3 regions of the Nonomuraea salmonea genome follow, and region 3 is predicted to be linked to each of the others. Evidence: riboswitches for the same ligand, from Rfam matches in the RefSeq annotation. Region 3 holds a riboswitch; each other region holds the start of a gene.
The links. Region 3 has a riboswitch for cyclic di-AMP ahead of ACFFR3_RS27990 (C40 family peptidase). Riboswitches for the same ligand answer to the same signal wherever they lie in the genome.
Positions count from the first base shown of each region.

Region 1: another riboswitch for cyclic di-AMP. It lies ahead of ACFFR3_RS12970 (CHAP domain-containing protein); the one in region 3 lies ahead of ACFFR3_RS27990 (C40 family peptidase).
Region 2: another riboswitch for cyclic di-AMP. It lies ahead of ACFFR3_RS15305 (C40 family peptidase); the one in region 3 lies ahead of ACFFR3_RS27990 (C40 family peptidase).

Region 1 covers NZ_JBHMCF010000011.1:564,709-569,229, reverse strand. The annotation lists gene ACFFR3_RS12975 (ATP-binding cassette domain-containing protein) at 1-1,214, shown strand, start outside; gene ACFFR3_RS12970 (CHAP domain-containing protein) at 1,278-1,976, opposite strand; cyclic di-AMP (ydaO/yuaA leader) riboswitch at 1,989-2,125, opposite strand; gene ACFFR3_RS12965 (Gfo/Idh/MocA family protein) at 2,243-3,196, opposite strand; gene ACFFR3_RS12960 (aldo/keto reductase) at 3,279-4,094, opposite strand; gene ACFFR3_RS12955 (hypothetical protein) at 4,188-4,521, shown strand, end outside.
Region 2 covers NZ_JBHMCF010000011.1:1,064,647-1,069,167, forward strand. The annotation lists gene ACFFR3_RS15295 (M48 family metallopeptidase) at 1-498, opposite strand, end outside; gene ACFFR3_RS15300 (gluzincin family metallopeptidase) at 510-1,319, opposite strand; gene ACFFR3_RS15305 (C40 family peptidase) at 1,452-1,958, opposite strand; cyclic di-AMP (ydaO/yuaA leader) riboswitch at 2,053-2,218, opposite strand; gene ACFFR3_RS15310 (C40 family peptidase) at 2,898-3,812, opposite strand; gene ACFFR3_RS15315 (NYN domain-containing protein) at 3,959-4,521, opposite strand, start outside.
Region 3 covers NZ_JBHMCF010000034.1:52,976-57,496, forward strand. The annotation lists gene serA (phosphoglycerate dehydrogenase) at 1-1,139, shown strand, start outside; gene ACFFR3_RS27990 (C40 family peptidase) at 1,632-2,261, opposite strand; cyclic di-AMP (ydaO/yuaA leader) riboswitch at 2,313-2,454, opposite strand; gene ACFFR3_RS27995 (3-isopropylmalate dehydrogenase) at 2,554-3,600, shown strand; gene ACFFR3_RS28000 (branched-chain amino acid aminotransferase) at 3,845-4,521, shown strand, end outside.

The DNA of each region.
Region 1 (4,521 bases), on a different contig from region 3:
CCCGCATCGACGCCGCCACGTCCAGCACCGCCGAGACCGCCCGCCTGGAGCTGAGCCTGTCGGAGACGGCCACGTCCGCAGGGGCGGCCAAGGACCTGCGGCTCGGCGGCGCGGGAGAGGTCCTGGACGCGATGGCGGGACGGCACTGGGACGCGGTGTCAGACGAGCTCGGGAGGGCGCGGCTACGGGCGGGCCTGCTGACGTTCGCGGGCTCGGCCACGTTCCTCGCGGGATACGTCGCCGCGCTCGCCCACGCCGCCTGGCTGGCCGGCCGGGGTCAGGCCACGGCGGGTGACGTGGTGCTGGTGGCCACGGTCGGTGTGCAGTTCGTCACCCAGGCCGCCCGCCTCGCCTTCCACCTCGGCTCGGCCGCCGCAGGCCGGCACGCCGCCACCCGCCTCGCCTGGCTCCGCGCCTACGCGGCCGCCCGCCATCAGGATCGAGGCGCCGCAGCGCCGCCGCCGGTGCTGCGCGGCGGCATCACGCTGGCCGGGCTCTCCTTCACCTACCCGGGGACGTCCCGCGAGGTGCTCCACGATCTGGACCTGCACCTGCCCGCGGGCGCCACGGTCGCGCTGGTCGGCACGCACGGGTCGGGCAAGACGACGCTGGTGAAGCTGCTGTGCGGGCTGCATCGGCCGTCGCGTGGCACGATCCTGGTGGACGGCCGCCCGCTCGGAGACCTCGCGCAGGACGCGTGGCAGGCCAGGGTCGGCGCGGTCTTCCAGGATCACGTCCGCTTCGAGCTCACGGCCGGCGAGACGGTCGGCGTGGGGGATCTCCCCAAGCTGCGCGACCCCGCGGCCGTGGCGGGGGCGCTGGAACGAGCCGACGCCGGCCAGGTGGTCGCCGGGCTGCCTCAGGGACTGGAGACCGAGCTGGGGGAGACGTTCGAGCACGGTGTACGGCTCTCCGGCGGGCAGTGGCAGCGGCTGGCCCTGGCTCGCGGGTCGATGCGGACGGAGCCGTTGCTGCTGGTGCTGGACGAGCCGACCGCCGCGCTGGACGCACCGGCCGAGAGCGCGGTCTTCGCGCGCTACGCCGAGGCGGCCAAGGGCCATCCGGGAGCCGTCACGTTGCTGATCACGCACCGCTTCCCCACCGTGCGGATGGCGGACCTGATCGTCGTCCTCGGCGAAGGCCGGATCGTGCAGTGCGGCACCCACGACCGGCTCAGCCAGATCCCGGGGCCGTACGCCGATCTCCTGACATGACGAACGCGCGCCCCCGGGAAGGGGCGCGCGTTCCGCTGTCAGGAAGAGGGACGTGAGGGAAGGTCAGCCGGCGTACTCGGGGTAGCCGTAGCCGACGACCTGCGACTTCGGCCGGACCCGCTCTTCGACCTTGCCGTTGCCGGTGTTGCCTTCGATGGTGGAGATGGTGCCGTCGTGGTTGTCCTTGACGACGAAGCCCACGTGCTGGATGTCGCTCAGGGACTTGCCGCCCTTCCAGGAGAAGAACACCACGGCACCCGGCTTGGCCTCGTGGCCGAAGCGCTGGTTGGCGGCGAACCACTTGGCGTGGGCGACGGTCCAGGCGTCCCAGCCGACCTGCGGGCGGGCGCCGGTCTGCTCGCCGACCCAGGAGACGAACATCGAGCACCAGGCGGCGTTCAGGTAGGCGGCGCGGCTGCCGCCGTCACGGGCGACGGTTTCGGCGGCACGCTGGGAGTTGGCGTACCACTGCTGGAACTTGGTCCCGCCGCCGCTGGCGTTCTCGGAGACGCCCACCTGCGCCCTGGCGACGGCCAGGACCTGGTCGGCGGTGGCGGTGATCTTGGTTTCGTCACGCTCGCTCGCCTTGTGGGCGGCGAGCGCGGTGGCCGGGTGCTTCGCGGCGGTGGCCGCGGCGACGGCGGTGGAGGTGTCGGCGTGGGCCGCGGCGGGGACGCCGAAGGCCGAGGCCAGGACGCCGGCGCCGAGGACGGCGCGGGCGATGGTGCTCTTCGAGACAGCGGTAAGACGATGCTTGGCCATCGAGGGGGTTACTCCTTGCTTCCATGCCGCTTACCGGGTTAGCTGACGGGTTCGGGCGTGGAAGCTGCCCTACGGCACCGAAGTGCCGATTCACCCCAAAGGACATGGGTCCCCGGTTCCGCGCGTGGCGGATTCAGCGGTCACAGGACGATCCTGTGATGTGTCGTGCGATGGTCTGACATAGCCGGACAAACCGGACGTATGCCTCAAGATGCCCCATAAGGTAATACATGAGGCAAGAGGATTACAAATCCATAAAAGTAAAGTCAGCCGAGCTGACTGCGCGCCTCGGCCAGAAGCCCCATCATGGCAAGGGATTCGTCAAGCGGCATGATCGAGGATTCGGTCCTGCCTTCGGCCGTGGCGGCGCGGACTTCGCGGAGCTCTCCGGCGTAACCGTTGTCGGCCGGGTCGAGCACGTGCTCTTCCGGCTCCATCGCCGGCCCGGAGAGGACGATCCGCTGCGGTGCCCAGAACGGTGCCTGGATGTCCGCCCGCATCTGGGTACCTACAACACTGGCCCCGTTCGGGTAATTCCCGAGCAATGAGGTGGCCACGAGAGCGTGCCGCCCGCCGGGGTAACGCAAGACGCCGGCCGCCTCCGCGTCAACGCCGTTCGGGGCCAGGGAGCCGGTGACGTGCAGGCCGGTGGGCATGCCCAGGATGAGCTGGGCCAGCCCGAACGGGTAGATCCCGAGGTCGAGCAGCGCGCCGCCGCCCAGCTCCGGAGCCCACAGGCGGTGCGCCGGGTCGTACGGATGGGCGAAGCCGAAGCTCGCCTGGACCGACCGGATCTCCCCGAAGCGGGGATCCTCCTTGATGCGCCTGATGAGCGGGTTGAACCGCATCCACATGGCCTCCATCAGGAAGACCCCGGCCTCACGGGCCAGCCGCACCATCTTCTCCGCGTCGTCCACGGTCGCGGCCAGCGGCTTCTCGCACAGCACCGCCTTGCCCGCCGCGATGGCGGCGGCGGCGACCTGCAGGTGCTGGGCGTGCGGGGTGGCGACGTAGATCGCGTCCACCGCCGGGTCGGCGCACAGCTCCTCATAGGACCCGTACGCCGACTCGGCGCCCAAATCCGACGCCAGGGTCTGCGCCCTGGCCAGGTTCCTGCTTCCCACGGCGGCCACCCGCATGCCGGGCTCCGCCACGATCGCCGCACCCACGGTACGGGCGATGCCGCCGGTGGCGGCTATTCCCCAAGTGAAATCTCGCACGCCGGCGATCGTATACGGAAGGCAAATATGGGCTTATGTCGGTGGTGCCGGAAATATCAGGAATGTCGTTTTGTCACATCCGTCACTCGAACGAGTCCGGGTCGGGCCCGAGCCGCTGCCCCCGGCTGAGCGCCCCGATGGCCGCCAGGTCCTCGGCGTCCAGGATGAAGTCGAAGACGTCGATGTTCTCGGCGATCCGCGCCGGCGTCACCGACTTCGGGATCACCACGTTCCCGAGCTGCAGGTGCCAGCGCAGCACGATCTGCGCCGGCGTCTTGCAGTGCTTGTCGGCCAGCACCCGCAGCGCCGGGTCGTCGAGCAGCCCCCTGCCCTGCCCCAGCGGGCTCCACGCCTCGGTGAGGATGCCGTTGGCCTCGTGGAACTCGCGCATCTGCCGCTGCTGGAAGTAGGGGTGGAGCTCGATCTGGTTGATGGCGGGGACGATGTCGGCCTCGTCCATGAGCCTGGTGAGCGTCTCGACGGTGAAGTTCGAGACGCCGATGGCCTTGGCCCGGCCGTCCCGGTAGATCTTCTCCATGGCCCTCCACGCCTGCAGGTACTTGTCCTGCCCCGGCATCGGCCAGTGGATGAGATAGAGGTCGACGTAGTCGAGGCCGAGCCGGGCCAGCGACTCGTCGAAGGCGGCCTCGGCGCGGGCGTGCTCGCCGTTGGCCAGCTTGGTCGTGACGAACACCTTCTCCCTCGGCAGCCCGCTGTTGCGCACCGCGCGGCCCACGCCCTCCTCGTTGCCGTAGGCGGCGGCCGTGTCGATGTGCCGGTAGCCGGCCTTGAACGCGGTCGTGACCGCCTGCTCGGCCTCCTCGGCAGGTACCTGCCAGACGCCATAACCGAGCTGCGGGATCTGCACGCCGTCCGTGTTGAGCATGAGCGAGTTCATACCCTCCATTGTTCACGCCGCGTTCCTGGCGGCTTAAGCCGGGCGGGCTAGCTTGAAGCGGTCGTGAACGGCCCATCACCCGGGAGGGCAGGAGTGGTCGAACAGGCGTCGGCCTGGGTGGAGTCACCGCTCCAGATGCTGTGCGCCGTCGAGGCCCACCACGCCGGGCTCCTCGGCCCGGCCACGGCCGTCGTGCCGCGCGCCGGCCTGCGCCCGCTCAAGGCCACCCGGCGCGAGCTGCGCTCGATGGCGCTGCCCGGCGGGCTGGAGCTGGCCGAGCCGCGTGAGCGCATGCCGCGCCGCGCGCTGGCGGTGGGCGACGCCTTCTCGGGACGGGTGCAGCTGCGCTGGCTGCTGTCCAGGCCGGGACGCGTCGTCGTGGTGGACGACGGGCTGGCCACGCTGCGGCTGCTCGAACTGCTGGCCG
Region 2 (4,521 bases), on a different contig from region 3:
ATAGCTCGGCAGGCTCGTCGCCGCGTCGAACGCCTCTCCCCTGGCGATCTGGGCGGCGGTGAAGTCGCGCGCCGGGTCGGGCGGGCCGCCCGTCAGGACGTGCCACGGCGTGGTGAACGCGGCCACGGCGAGGATCACGATGCCCAGCAGCGCCAGCGCCACGCCCGCCTGACGGCGCAGCGCCGGCGTGGTCACCCCCCGCTCGTCCATCCCCGCACCCTTCCCCCCGCCCCCGGCGCCCGCAGCGCCCGCGCCATCCGGCCCGCCGCCCCGGTCCTGTCCGCGCTCCTCACCGCCGCCCCCGGCGCCCGCGCCGTCCGGCCCGCCGCTGCGGGCCTTGCCCTCGTTCGGCCCGCTGTTCGCCGGATCGCTCGCGGCTGGTTCCGTGGCCGGTGAGCTCGGGGCGCCCACCGCTGTCAGGGCGCCCTCCGCTTCTCGGGTCTCCTCCTCCGGGGCGTGGTTCGTCTCCCGGTCGTCCGGGTCTTGTCGTTCGCTCATCTGCCTCCCCTTCATACGAGCTGATCCCGCACGTACGCGCGCCACCGCGCGGTCAGCGTCGCGACGGAGAGCCCGAGCGCGGCGAGCGCCCGATCGGCCCCGTCCACGCGGGCCGCACGGTAGAGCCTCACCAGGGTCCCCTCACCGAACCGGTCAGCGAGGAAGCGACACGCCAGCCACGCCTCCTGGTACGCCCGCGCGAGCCCGGCCGGGTCACCCCCGTCCGCCGCGAAAGCCGCAGGTCCGGGCAGAACGGTCGGGAGGCGCCCGGCGCGCACCTCGGCGGCCAGCTCGGCGGCGGCCGTCGCCACGGGCAGTCCGGCGTCGCGGTAGGCGACGTAGTCGGCGAAACCCTCGTACAGCCAGACGGGCAGATTGTCGGTGCCGGCGACGACGTGGGTGAGCTCGTGGGCGAGGACGACGTCCCTGCCGACGGGGTTGAGGGTGGCGAACGCCTCGGGGACGACGATCACCCGCGCGCCGTCGGCCACCGCCGCGAGCCCGTCCACCCCGCCCACCCGGGCCAGGCGCGCGGCCTCACGGGCGCCGGCCGGGACGACGATCAGGGGGCGTACGGAGCGGGCGAGCACCGCCGACACCCTCCGGCCCGCCGTATCGGCCCTGCGCGCCAGCTCGTCGAGCCCCGCGGCGTCGTGGCCCACGACCGTGGACCACCGGCCGCGGCGTACGACGTGGAGCCCCGGCCACAGGTCGCGCGCCTGCGCAGGCAGGACGGGCGCGTCAGGCAGCGGAGCGGCGGCCGAGACGGCGAGGAGCACCAGCCCGGTCACCGCGGCTCGTCGGCTCACCTGCTCGGACACAGTGCCCGATCGTATGCGCTGCCTTGCGGGTCAAGGGTCGGGAACGCGAGAGCCCCCGTACGCACCCCACGAGTCGAAGCTCGGGAACGCGAGAGCCCCGTCCGGATCGGGGAGGATCCGGACGGGGCTTCTTCACACGCCGGGACGGACGGCGCCGACGAAGGACGACCTTCGCCATCCGCTCAGCTTGTCGATGCGTACCCGTTCACCTGTCCGCGGTGAATGGATCATCTTGCCCTTGCCGACGTACATGCCCACATGGCCGAGCCCGTTGAAGAACATCAGGTCACCTGGCTTGAGATGGCGCCAGGAGACCTTCTTCCTCGTGCGGGCGAACTGGCTGTTCGTCACGCGCGGGAGTTTGACGCCGGCCTTCTTCCAGGCGAACTGGACGAGGCCTGAGCAGTCAAACGAACCAGGTCCTGTGCCCCCGTAACGGTACGGGTCACCGATCTGCTTCTTGGCCACGGCGACGGCCTTGCCGGCCCTCGCCTTCTGCCGGGCGGCTTTGGCGGCCTTCTTACGGGCCTTCGCCGACGCCGTGGTGCGGGCGGTGGTCGCCGCCTTCACCGTCGTGCCGGCCGCCGCACTGGTCTCGCGGGTCGTCGCCGCCTGAGCTGCCGGAGCATGGAGGACCATACCTCCGGCCGTCACGGTCATCGTGAGTGCGACACCACTCAGGGCAAGGCGGGACAGGCGGGGGTTCTGCAGGGAGTTAGACAGGATTTCTCCTTGTGTCTTCCACGAACGCCTACCGGGTTAGCTGACGGATTCGGGCGTGGAAGTCGCCCTACGGCGCGATGGGCGCGCCGATTCACCCCTGATCCCTTGGGGAACGTGGGATCGCTGGGTCCCCGGCTCCGTGCCTCCTGGCTGCACGGATTCGGCAGGTCGGCACCCCGATCAGAAGTGCGATGGGGATATCAGGGCCGACCGGCGGATTTTTGTCTGTCTCACATCGGGAGGGACCGATGCCGGTTCGCGGCGACATGGCTTGTTCACCGCGACGACGCCAGAAGCTACGCCGAAGGGTCAAGAATCTGCAAAGCGTGAATGGCCCTGTAAAGATCGGATAGCGGGATTTGTCAGACTTGAAACCCCTGCTGGAACCCCAGGTCTTGTGACCAAAATGTGACCTCACTCACACTTGCTTTCCCGGGCTTTTGTCAGGTCCCAGCAGTCACATGAGTCACAGCAGTCACAAACGCGAACACCCTTCTCGCCCCCGCTGGCCGGCCGGACGCGAGGGACGCTCACCCCGAAAAATCCACCCTTTGTACGACTCGCCCTAGTAGTGACCGATCAGGAGGTCACGCCCGTCGAAGCACGCCGATCAAGGACCTTGGCAACTATCGATCTTCGTAGATGAGCTGCGACATGGATCACAGCCGAGCGGCCACCGCTTGCGCAGAGTGCTGATGCTGAACGCGACCGCGATGAGGGGCGTGCGGAACGGCGAGCGCCAGGAGCCGACGCCAGGCCGGAACCCCCGCTGTCACGCAGTAAGCCCCGGCGGCCGGATCGCCCGGAGCCGGAAGCTGGATGCCGGGGGCCGGGGGCCAGGAGCCGGATGGCCGGCTACGGGCGGATGGCGCCGACGAGGTTGCGGCCGTAGGCGGAGAGTTTGACGACCTTGACGACGTCGCCGGTCTGCGGCGCGTGGACGATCTGCCCGTTGCCCGCATAAATGCTGACGTGTCCCAGGCCCTCGGAGAAGATGAGGTCGCCGGGCTGCAGCGCGTCCAGGGAGACCCGCCGGCTCTGGCCCCAGGCCCACTGCTGCCACGTCGTCCGGGGCAGCGAGACCCCGGCGGCCCGCCAGGCCGCCTGCGTGAGCCCCGAGCAGTCGTACCCGCCGGGCCCGGTGCCGCCGAACACGTACGGCTTGCCGACCTGCGCGTACGCGAACCGCAGCACCGAGGCCGCGCTCCCCGACGCCGGCCCGGTGTACTTGATGCCGGTGCTGTTGGGGTTGCCCGGGTTGTACGCCCCCAGCTTCTTCAGCAGCTTCTTCTGCTGCGCGACCAGCTTGAGGATCTCCGAGCGTTCCTTCTGTACGGCGTCGCGTTCCTTGTCGGCGGCCTTGAGCGCCTTCTGCGCCTTGTCCCGCTCGATCTTCAGCCCCCGGTTCTCCCGGTCGAAGGCGGCGAGCTTCTGCAGGCGTTCCTGGGAGAGCTGCCCGGCCACGGCGAGCCCGGACAGGCGGCCCTGGGGGTCGTTCGAGCCGAAGATGCCGGGCCATGAGGTGATGTCCTCGCCCAGCTTGTAGCTGTCGACGGCCATGCCGGCCACCTGGGCGCGCAGGTCGGCGACGGTGGCCAGCTTGCGCTTGTAGCTCGTGTCGAGCGAGGAGTAGGTGCCCTTGGCCTTCTTGTAGCGCTCGGTGGCGGTGTTGTACCGGTCGACGACCTTGTCCGCCTTGTCGTTGAGCTTCTCCAGTTTGGCCTTCGCCTGGGCCAGCGTGGGCTGGGGATCAGCGAGAGCCGCTCCCATCGGAGTCAGCATCAGTCCGAACGCGAGACCCGCGGCCATCGGCACCCGGCCAAACCTCACTGTATCGCCCTCCCCAGGATTTACATCTGGGGCGAAATAGTACAGAAGTGGCGGGTGAGCTAGTGCTAAACCTACCAATTCGTAACTTAGGCGCGACTCAGTCGGCGCAGCAGCAAACCAGACGGAACGGGTCTGGCTCCCATCCGGCGTACGGACTCGGCCACCTCGCGGTCGGACGAGACGACGGCGATGGCCCGGCCCGGCGGCTCGGCGCGGACGAGCTGGCGGATCAGGTCGTCGGCGATCTCCCCCGGCGCGCTGAACAGCACCCGCACCCCCCGCGGCGCCACCACCTGCACCGGCGCGTTGAGCTCCGCCCCGTCGAAGACCACCGTCACCTCGACGCGGGTCTGGGCGACGAGGCCGCCGAGCCCGTTCATGAGGCGGGTGCGCTGGTCGGCGAGGGTGAGCGTGCCGTAGCCGGTCTTGGTGACGTTGTAGCCGTCGATGATGAGGTGCACCTGCGGCAGCGCGAGGAGCTGGTCGAGCAGCTGCGGGTCGTCGTCGGCCAGCGCGCGGGCGGGCACGCCGCGGACGTTGGGGCGCTCGCCGGTGACCGCCGCGACCGAGTCGGCGGGCCGGCTGATCGTGGTCGGCAGCGCCAGCTCCCGGCGCAGCCCGGCGGAGGCGTCCTGGAGGGCGTCGAGCA
Region 3 (4,521 bases):
AGATCGGCCAGCTCGTGGCCCAGCGGCTGGCGCCGTTCGGGGTCGAGCTGATCGCCTACGACCCCTACCTGCCGCCGGCCCGCGCCGCGCAGATGGGCGTCCGGCTGGTCAGCCTCGACGAGGTGCTCAAGCAGGCCGACTTCATCACCGTCCACCTGCCCAAGTCCAAGGAGACGGTCGGGCTCATCGGCGACCGCGAGCTGCACCAGGTCAAGCCCAACGTGCGGATCGTCAACGTCGCGCGCGGCGGCATCGTCGACGAGGGCGCCCTCTACGCGGCGATCAAGGAGGGCCGGGTCGCGGGAGCCGGCCTGGACGTCTTCGCCAAGGAGCCGTGCACCGACAGCCCGCTGTTCGAGCTCGACCAGGTCGTCGTCACGCCCCACCTCGGCGCCTCCACCCACGAGGCCCAGGAGAAGGCCGGCACCCAGGTCGCGCGCAGCGTGAAGCTGGCCCTCGCGGGCGAGTTCGTGCCCGACGCGGTCAACGTCCAGGGCGGCGCCGTGGCCGAGGACGTCAAGCCGGGCCTGCCGCTGGCCGAGAAGCTGGGCCGGGTCTTCACCGCGCTGGCCGGCGAGGTGGCCACCAAGCTCGACGTCGAGGTGCGCGGCGAGATCGCCGCCCAGGACGTGCGGGTGATCGAGCTGGCCGCGCTCAAGGGCGTCTTCGCCGACGTGGTCGAGGAGCAGGTCACCTACGTCAACGCGCCGCTGCTGGCCAAGGACCGCGGCATCGCGGTCGAGCTGGTCACCAGCTCCGAGAGCCCCGACTGGCGCAACCTGGTGACCGTGCGCGGCGTGCTGGCCGACGGCCGCACGGTCTCGGTGTCGGGCACGCTGTCCGGGCCGCGCCAGATCACCAAGATCGTCGAGGTCAACGGCTTCGAGATGGAGATCGAGCCGACGGCCCACCTGTGCTTCTACACCTACACCGACCGCCCCGGCGTCGTCGGCGTGGTCGGCCGGCTGCTCGGCGAGCACGGCATCAACATCGCCTCGATGCAGGTGGCCCGTGACGTCAAGGGCGGCAAGGCGCTCATCGCGCTGACCGTCGACTCGGCGATCCCGGCCGAGGTGGTCGAGCAGATCGGCGCCGAGATCGGCGCCGAGAGCGGCCGCTCGGTCGACCTGGAGGACTGACCCTCTGACCTGCGCAGGGCCGTCACCCGTTTCGGGTGGCGGCCCTTTTGCGTCTCAGGATGCGAGATAGTAGGACATCCAAGCACTGTCCTCGGGTACTGTAGCCGGTGATGCGCCAGGTTCTCGTACTCATTACCTGCCGCGGCGGGGCCTGTTAGGGCAGGTCGACGACCCGCCGCGGTGCGCGGCGTATGCGTCGGCCGTCAAGTCCCTTCGTCCGGTCCGTGACCCGGACCACGAGATTCAGGCCCGGTCGGGCTCGCGACCGGAGTCCGGCTTCCCCCCTTTCTCAGGAACACGTCCGCGAAGCGAGATGAGCCACATGTACGAGATGTATGCCTACAACCGTGCCGAGGACCAAGAGGACGAGGCGGCCGAGGCCGTCCAGATGGCCCTCGACCGGCGTGACAACGGCGGAGCCCCCCAAAGCAGGTGAGCCCAGAACGGCCCCGCGCTCGTTCGCACGGGGCCGCTCGTCCGGGTGGTGCAAGGTCAGAGGGTCGCGGTCAGCATCGACGGGGCGGGGTCATCGCGCCGTTTCTGCAGCTCGCGCCACTGACGGACGCCCTCGCGGTCGGGCCTGACCGCTCCGACGAACGCCTGCCGGCGCCAGTCGGAGAGCTTCTCCTCCTTCACCACGTCGCCCGAGTGCGGCGCGTGCACCATGTAGCCGGGCTTGGAGATCATGCCCACGTGACCGAGTCCGCTGAAGAAGACCAGGTCACCGGGCTTGAGATGGTTCCAGCTGATTTTCCGGGAGAACGCGTTGTACTGCTCGGCGGCGGTGCGCGGCAGGTGGATCCCCGCCTTCTGGTACGCCCTGAGCATGAGCCCGGAGCAGTCGTACCCGCTGCGGCTCGTGCCGCCCCACACGTACGGGATGCCGCGCTGGTGCATCGCGAACCTGAGGGCGGTCTTCCAGGCCGGCTTGGGCGCGCGCTGCTGCTGGATGCGCTTGACCTCGGGGCCGGTCAGAGTGATCGAGCCGGCCGCGTTCGTACCGGAGCCGGATTTCGTGCCGGGGCCGGATTTCGTGTCGGGGTCGGAGTTCGTGTCGGGGGAGTGACGGCTTTCACCGGGGCCGGCGGGCGTCGGCGCGGCGGAGGCCGGAGGGGGGCACACGATGAGCCCGGCGGCGACACCCGCCAGGGCGATGGCAATGCGAGACAGGGGTCTGTCCTTCCATGCGGCCGGCCGGGTTAGCTGACGGGCTCGGGCCTGGAAGACAGCCCTACGGCGAAGCCGATTCGCCCCTGGGGGAGAGGTGGGTCCCCGGCTCCACGCACCTGCTGCGTGGATTAGGCCTGACGGACTCTAACGAATCGGTCAAAAGGTCGCAATACATGCAAAATCGGACGTCCGGAAAATGAGATGATGTGTTCGTCAGTCGAGACGAGCCGGTAAGGTACCGCCCATGGAGTCGCGTAACATCCGCCTGGCTGTCATCCCCGGTGACGGCATCGGCACCGAGGTCGTCGCAGAAGGGCTCAAGGTCCTGGATGCCGTGGGCACCAAGATCGAGCCCACCCACTACGACCTGGGCGCCGCGCGCTATCACCGCACCGGCGAGACGTTGCCCGACTCGGTGCTCCACGAGCTGCGCGGCTACGACGCCATCCTGCTCGGCGCCGTCGGAGACCCCAGCGTGCCGCCCGGCGTCCTGGAGCGCGACCTGCTGCTGCGGCTGCGGTTCGAGTTCGACCACTACGTCAACCTGCGCCCGGTCAAGCTGTTCCCCGGCGTGCGCACCCCGCTGGCCGACACCCCGCCCGAGAAGATCGACATGATCGTCGTCCGCGAGGGCACCGAGGGCCTCTACGCCGGCACCGGCGGCGCCATGCGGCGCGGCACCCCGCACGAGATCGCCACGCAGGAGTCGCTCAACACCGCACACGGCGTCGAGCGCGTGGTCCGCTACGCCTTCGAGAAAGCTCAGTCGCGCCCGCGCAAGAAGCTCACGCTCGTCCACAAGACGAACGTCCTCACCTTCGCGGGCGACCTGTGGCAGCGCACCGTCAACCGGGTCGCCGCCGACTACCCCGAGATCGCCGTCGACTACTCCCACATCGACGCGGCCTCGATGTTCTTCGTCACCCAGCCCGAGCGCTTCGACGTGGTGGTCACCGACAACCTCTTCGGCGACATCATCACCGACCTCGGCGCCGCCATCGCGGGCGGCATCGGCCTGGCCGCCAGCGGCAACATCAACCCCGACGGCGCCGCGCCCAGCATGTTCGAGCCGGTCCACGGCAGCGCGCCCGACATCGCGGGCCAGGGCAAGGCCGACCCGACCGCGACCATCCTCTCCGTCGCCATGCTTCTCGACCACCTCGGCCTGAGCGCCGAGGCGGCCAGGGTGGAGCAGGCCGTCGCCGACGACATCGCGGCGCGCGTCGCGGGCTCCGCCCCGCGCGGCACGCAGCAGATCGGCGACGACATCACCGCGCGAGTATCCGGCTAGGACCGCCTAGCCCGATCACGAGCGCCCGGCGGCCCTGAGGGGACTGCCGGGCGCTTTTTCGTGTCCCTGTACGGAGAAATGGGGGCTATATCCCCCATTGACCCCTTGCCATCCCATATAGCGAGACAATAGGAAGTACGGACTGCCTCCCGGCGCGGCCGCCTCTCGCGGCCGTCGCAGAAACCGCAGACAGCGGGCAGCTTCCGGTAGGTTTCGGTAGATCGCAGAGAGAAGGACCGACGTCATGACCATCGCTCAGAAGCTCAGCTTCGACGTGCAGCTCTCCGACCATGCTCGCACCGCGGCCGAGCGGGAGCAGGTACTGGCGAACCCGGGGTGGGGGCAGGTCTTCACCGACCACATGGTCTCGATCGACTTCACCGAGGGTAAGGGCTGGCACGACGCGCGCCTCGAGGCGTACGGGCCGCTCGTCCTCGACCCGGCCACCGCGGTCTTCCACTACGCCCAGGAGCTGTTCGAGGGGCTGAAGGCGTACCGGCAGGCCAACGGCTCGATCGTGATGTTCCGCCCGTACGCCAACGCCACCCGCTTCAACCGCTCGGCCCAGCGCATGGCGATGCCCGAGCTGCCCGAGGAGACGTTCGTCGAGTCGCTGGACCTGCTCGTCAACACCGACAAGGAGTGGGTGCCCACCGCCGAGGGGCACAGCCTCTACCTGCGGCCCTTCATGATCGCCACGCAGCCGGCGCTCGGGGTCAACTACCCGTCGAAGACGTACCGGTACATGGTGATCGCCTCCCCGGCGGCCTCCTACTTCACCGGCGGCATCAAGCCCGTCTCCGTCTGGCTGTCCACCGAGTACACGCGGGCCGCGCCCGGCGGCACCGGGTTCGCCAAGTGCGGCGGCAACTACGCCGCGGCCTTCGTCGCGCAGCGGCAGGCCGTCGAGAACGGCTGCGA